2 regions of the Tatumella terrea genome follow, and region 2 is predicted to be linked to the other one. Evidence: predicted binding sites of a transcription regulator. Region 2 holds the regulator's gene; the other holds the start of a gene.
What was found. Region 2 encodes LexA, which represses DNA repair genes until DNA is damaged. Its sites were predicted from a motif close to TNCTGTATGTACATACAGNA; they were not measured.

Region 1 (3,425 bases), on a different contig from region 2:
AAAATGCCATTGTTCAGGGGGAGGCGTTGCGTAAGGGTCTGCATGAGATTGTTAAGAATTCTCCTTATGTGTCTGATATCAGAGGGGTCGGATTATATACCGGTGTTGAGATCGTTGCTGATCGGGATTCCGGAGCACCGGACAAACGACGTACTGAGCAATTTATTGATGAATTACGCGAAAGAAGGATCCTTATACGAAGCTGCGGGGGGGGGGGAGGGAAATGTCCTGAAAATTCGTCCTCCATTAGTCTTCAATTCATCGGATGTCACACATTTTCTTGAAACCTTCTCTGATATTGCAAAAAAGCTGCTCTGAATACGCGAGAGCCTTATCAGGGGACCGGTCATTACTATGCCCGGCCCCCTGATAATTCTGCAATCAGCGAAATGTATGGTAATGTGCTGTGAGTCTGGCTGTAGATCGTGGCTGCCTGAAAAGGAATCATCAGACAGTTACCGGAAAGGGAGTAGTAAACGAGCGGTTAACTTTTACTGCAATATTTTGCTATTTCCTTACTACAGAATGCACGTTGTGTTTTCTTTTTGAGCAATCACCAACATTAACATGTAGCTATATCATGGAAAATCATCTGCCATCATCTTTGTCTTCTGAAGAAATAAAATCCACCACATTAGAATCACTTGTCTTAACGATACGACAGCGGATCCTGAATGGTGAATTCGAACCTGGTTCATTTTTGCGTGACATCCGTATGGCAGAAGAGCATGGGGTATCCCGAACGACATTCAGAAGTGCGGCTCAGATTTTGGTCAGCCAGGGGCTGTTAGTACAAATTGTGAACCGGGGGTTCTGTGTACCAAAATTCGGCCCTAACGATATTGTTGATGTGACGCGACTTCGGGGCGTGTTAGAAGGCGAAGCGGTACGCATGATTACCTACAGTGGATTGATCCCTAAAGGTGCCCTCGATGCCATTGAAGTGATGCGTGCGGCTCCTGCGGGTGCATCTTCTGCTTATCTGAGTGCAGCCGACAGAGCTTTTCATCGTGCTATTATAGATGCCAGTCTGAGTCCCAGGTTACAAAAAAGTTATAGCGTTTTGGAAGGTGAGATTGAGTTACTTATGGTTCAGCGTAATGCCTTCTACGAGAATTCAAAAGAATTAGTGGCTGAACATGAGCATCTTATCCGTTGTCTTGAAACGCGTGTGTACGATATTGCCCGTGATGCATTTGTTGAGCACTGGGAGGATTTGAGCAAAAAATTATTATTACCGACGTGAAACTTCTTAAACTTATGGGATTTATCAAATTTCCGCGAAACAGTGAGCCGGAATTAGCCCCTACACATTCTTATTACCGTGAAAACTCCGTTAAACGTGCAGAATGCAATCCTGAAATTACTGAGATACCCTCGCAGAATTTCAAAATGAATGTGACGATCTTCTGATTACCTTATAAAGGGATAAAACAGAGTGGCTGTTCATTTTTTATCTCGCTGAACCTTCTCCGGCGATATGTGAATAAAAAGAAATATGGGGCAGAGAAATGAGCTATCAGGTGCGGGGATGTATAATGATGAGTACAATCAGGGACGAGCCACTGTCGTTTGTACCAACCCCCCGGAATACGCTCTGAATAAAAATATCCGTCTGGTTGAATGCATAAATAAATATCTGAGAACAGACCACAATAAAAAACGCTGAGCGTATATAATATCCCTACCGATAAGAATGACTGCGCCTCCTTTATTTTAAAAGCGGGAACAGCAAAATACACGATGATAACTGCCAGATTCATGTGTCGCAGCAGTATTACTGACTTTTCAGCGGCAGAAGAAGCCTGCGCTATCTGCAACGTATTTCTGATACCGAGATCGTTCATGAACCGGAACGTACTTCCTGCTTATGGCTTTTAGCCGATGGCGTGTCAAAGTCCGGCTTACGCTAAACATTACCCGGAGTCCGGGGCCGAAAGAGTGGCAGTAATAATATTATTTTTCATCGTCTTTTCTCAAATGTCTGTTAAGAAGATTGTGATCGGCAGGCGTTAAAGTTGGAATTTTCGGTAAGATGTTCGCAGCCACTGACCTGCGCAGTATGCCGAAAACTATAAATTTCCTTCCCGGACAATGGCTTTACAAAAAATAATGACCAGCCATCTTGATCGGAACACTCCATTAGCATTACTGTATATTTATACAGTAAAAATCTGAGAGACCGATCATGACGTTCTATCTGCCTGCAGAGCTGCATACCATGCAGGATCTGCCCTTTTTTATCAGTCGTGTCCCTTGCGGTTTTCCGTCGCCGGCACAGGACTATGTTGAACAGCGTATCGATCTTAATCAGTTACTGATTCGGCATCCCGGTGCCACCTATTTTGTGCGGGTCAGTGGCGATTCTATGACTGAAGGCGGGATCGATGACGGCGATATGCTGATTGTCGACAGTTCACTGAAGGCAGGGCATGGCGATATTGTGGTGGCCGCGGTGGCGGGGGAGTTTACCGTTAAGCAGCTGATGCTGAGACCTTCTCTGCATCTGCGACCGATGAATATCGCCCATTCCGTGATAACAATTGCTGATGCTGATCAGTTTGAGATCTTCGGGGTGGTAAAACACGTAGTCAAAACGTTGGGTCAGTAATGTTTGCGCTGGTGGATGTGAATTCATTTTATGCGTCGTGTGAAACCGTGTTCCGCCCGGATTTAAAAGGGAAACCGGTGGTCGTCCTGAGTAATAACGATGGCTGTGTTATTGCGCGTTCAGCCGAAGCGAAGCAACTGGACATCAGTATGGGGGAACCTTATTTCCGGCTAAAAAACCTTCTGCGCGAGCATCGGGTCAGTGTGTTCAGTTCAAACTATGCTTTATACGCAGATATGAGTCAGCGTGTGATGAGCACGCTGGAAGCACTGGCACCGGCAGTAGAAATTTATTCCATCGATGAAGCATTTATGGACCTCACCGGCGTCCGTCATTGCCGGAACCTGGAAGCCTTTGGTCGCGAAGTCCGTGAGCGTGTGCTGCGTGATACGCATCTGACGGTCGGGGTCGGAATAGCCCCGACAAAGACTCTGGCCAAACTCGCCAATCATGCGGCGAAAACCTGGCGAAAAACCGGCGGGGTGGTTGATCTGTCGAATGCCGAACGTCAGCGTAAACTGATGGCCCTGACACCGGTGGCCGAAGTCTGGGGAGTGGGGCGGCGTATCAGTAAGAAACTGAATATGATGGGGATTCTTACGGCCAGAGATTTATCGGAGCAGAGTACCTGGGTTATCAGAAAACACTTCAATGTGGTGCTGGAACGAACGGTGAGGGAACTGCGGGGCGAACCCTGTCTTGAACTGGAAGAATTTGCCCCGGTGAAACAACAGATCGTCTGCTCCCGTTCATTCTCCGGACGGATCACTGAATATACGTCGATGCGTGAGGCTATATGTAATTATGCGGTGCG
Region 2 (3,425 bases):
TTACCTTTAAAGGTCCGTCGGATGAAGAACGCCCCGAGATGACGGAAAATCGGTCCGGCAGGCCAGAAGTTCAGGTTGATACCGGCCGCGATATGCGGAGGAACCAGTCCCTGATGATAGAGCACATAAGAGAGCAGCAGATAATCCATATGACTGCGATGGCAGGGCACATAGACCAGCTCATGGCCGTCCTGGGCTAGCTGGCGGATACGTTCGCCCCCGCTGACATTGATCCCTTTATATAACCGGCTCCACAGCCAGCCCATGACGCGGTCGGTAATGCGGATAGCTTCGTAGCTGAAGTCCGCCGCGATTTCTTCCATCATAGCGACGGCATTTTTCCGGGCCATCTCGTGAGAGATTTTCTTACTGCGGGCCTCGTCCTCAACAGCTTTCGCAATCGCTTTGGATTGCAGCAGCTTGTTGAACAGGTCCTGGCGGGCCGGCAGACGCGGGCCGACGGCAGCCAGACGCTGGCGGGAAAAATGAATATGAGCCACCCGTGACAGCTTCTGGGCTATCGACTGGTCGGTGCCGTGCTCATCGGCCATCTGGCGTAAGGACATTTTAGGGGAGAAGCGGATAAAGCTATCCCGTCCCAGCCAGAGAATGGCGCAGAATTTCTGTAACCCGTTGAGTTCACGGAGTAAAGGTGCCTGCGTCCCCTGTGTCTCTTTGCCCGGAGCCCGGCCAAACATCACCGATACTGGCACCAGCTGGACATCCAGCGCCGGATTGTTCCTGTGCAGATCCAGGTAATCGTGGAAAATCTTCACGGTTTCCTGATTCGGGGTGAAATAAGGTAATAACCGCGGACCGTCATGAATAAACACATGACGCGGTAGCAGACTGCCGTCGATTTCCAGAGGTTCTAACGGGTCGGGCAGATCATGCTTCAGGCATTCGGTACGGAGTGCCAGCAGATCTGCTTTGGAATCATACGGAAATACATAGATAATAGGGCGGGTAGGGTCCAGACCGAGTTCGGTCACAGGATCGCCCGGGATCACCTTGCTCTTTACCAGCAAAGATAATGGAATACTTAGTAATTTATAATAAAGTTTACGCCAGCCTGACATAGATAAATCCGGAGCCTCTTTTGATAGCAAAGCGGCGCAATCATACCAGAAACTGCAAAGAAGATCTGTGGCCAGGTGCACTATTGAAAATTAACAGGAGAACGGCCGATGGCAGGAAGGACAACGGGATGGCGGCGGCTGGTGAAGGCCACCGGCTATTCATGGCAGGGGCTGCGGGCCGCCTGGCGGCATGAGGCGGCCTTCCGCCAGGAAACCGTAGTGACTATCGTGGCAATAGTAATTGCCGGCTGTCTGGATGTGGATGCAGTTTCACGCATTCTGCTGATTGGATCGGTCGTACTGATTATGATCATCGAAATTATCAACAGCGCGATAGAAGCCGTGGTTGATCGTCTTGGCCCGGAAATACACCCCTTATCCGGCCGGGCGAAAGACCTGGGATCGGCCGCCGTATTGCTGGCGATCCTGCTGGCGGTGTTTGTCTGGGGAACAGTGCTCTGGCAATGGTGGTCGCTGGCGGGATAATGACCGACAGTTGTTTGTTTTATGACGGTTTTTGGTTTTCATTTATGAAAGACCTGTATATACTCACAGCGACTGTATAAACAACCAGGGGGCGGGATGAAAGCATTAACCAGCAGGCAGCAGCAGGTCTATGACCTGATTCGCGACCATATTCAACAGACGGGTATGCCGCCGACACGTGCGGAAATCGCTGCCCGCCTCGGTTTTCGCTCCCCGAATGCGGCAGAAGAACACCTGAAAGCTCTGGCACGTAAAGGTGTTATTGAAATCGTGTCCGGTGCCTCACGGGGCATCCGCCTGCTGATGGAAGAAGAAACGCCGGAAGGTCTGCCGCTGATCGGCCGGGTTGCCGCCGGTGAACCTCTGCTGGCCCAGCAACATATAGAAAGCCACTATCAGGTCGATCCGGGACTGTTTAAGCCGGGTGCCGATTTTCTGCTGCGCGTCAGCGGGATGTCGATGAAAGATATCGGTATCATGGACGGTGATCTGCTGGCGGTCCATAAAACCCAGGATGTCCGTAACGGGCAGGTGGTGGTCGCCAGAATCGATGACGAAGTCACGGTGAAACGCTGGAAAAAACAGGGGAATACGGTACAGTTATTACCTGAGAACAGCGAATTCTCTCCGATTGTGGTAGATGTCCGCGAACAGAGCCTGACGGTTGAAGGACTGGCGGTCGGTATTATCCGCAACGGAGAATGGCTGTAACTGACGGGCCGTTGTCCGTCAGCCGGCGACCGGGAGATCTGACTTCCGGTTGTTAAGATTCACCCTGCACCTTATTACAGTACGCTGATCGGCTGCTGCCGCAACCGGCGTTTGTCCGCCGGAAATCCTCTCCCGTCCGGCGGAGACACTGCGCTCTGTCAGGAAAACCCATGTCTTTTTTGAATACCACCGATAAAAAACTCTGGCGACTGGCATTACCGATGGTGTTATCCAACATTACGGTTCCGTTGCTGGGACTGGTGGATACCGCGGTGATCGGACACCTGGACAGTGCTATCTATCTGGGCGGGGTGGCTATCGGCACCACGGTCACCAGCTTCCTGTTTATGCTGCTGCTTTTCCTGCGTATGAGTACCACGGGGATGACGGCTCAGGCATGGGGAGCCGGCGATTCAGCAGCCCTCGCCAAAGCCCTGGCTCAGCCCCTGATCATGAGTGTGGCGGCCGGGCTTCTGTTTATTGTGGTACGTGACCCGGTCAGCCAGCTGGCCAGCGGATTTATCGGCGGTGATGCCGGTACGCTGGAACAGGCACGTGTTTTTATCCGTACGCGCTGGCTCAGTGCGCCAGCGACCTTCGCGAATCTGGTGATCCTTGGCTGGCTGCTGGGTGTTCAGTATGCCAGGGCTCCGGTGATCCTGCTGGTCGCCGGTAACCTGGTGAATATTTTGCTGGAGGTGTGGTTTGTTCTGCACCTGCATCTGGGAGTCCGGGGAGCAGCGGCCGCTACCGTGATCTCTGAATATGTCTCGCTGCTGGTCGGTGTGCTACTGGTGTTGCAGGTTTTCCGGCGGCGTAGGATGTCTGTCCGTTTACTGCTGGAAGGCTGGCGCGGCGATATCAGACGTTTGCTGGGCCTGAACCGCGATATTCTTCTGCGGAGCTTACTCCTGCAGATCTGCTTTGCTTCTCTGACCTTCATCGGTGCCCGGATGGGGGCTCAGGTCGTTGCGGTGAATGCGTTGCTGATGATGTTCCTGACTTTTACCGCCTATGCGCTGGATGGATTTGCCTATGCGGTGGAGGCGGTTTCCGGAGAAGCCTACGGGGCGCGTGAAGCCGGAAAATTGCATGAAGTCTGGTACGCCTCCTGCCGTCAGGCCGGTATTGTCGCTCTGCTTTTTTCGC

Region 1: a site for LexA is predicted at 2,150-2,169, ahead of umuD (translesion error-prone DNA polymerase V autoproteolytic subunit). Genes of this name have one in related genera too.

The regions. Positions count from the first base shown of each region.
Region 1 is NZ_BAAAFX010000013.1:89,942-93,366, forward strand. It holds gene ABD035_RS08560 (aspartate aminotransferase family protein) at 1-284, shown strand, start outside; gene ABD035_RS08565 (GntR family transcriptional regulator) at 581-1,246, shown strand; gene umuD (translesion error-prone DNA polymerase V autoproteolytic subunit) at 2,189-2,611, shown strand; gene umuC (translesion error-prone DNA polymerase V subunit UmuC) at 2,611-3,425, shown strand, end outside.
Region 2 is NZ_BAAAFX010000002.1:29,826-33,250, forward strand. It holds gene plsB (glycerol-3-phosphate 1-O-acyltransferase PlsB) at 1-1,079, opposite strand, end outside; gene ABD035_RS00165 (diacylglycerol kinase) at 1,188-1,565, shown strand; gene lexA (transcriptional repressor LexA) at 1,662-2,276, shown strand; gene dinF (MATE family efflux transporter DinF) at 2,447-3,425, shown strand, end outside.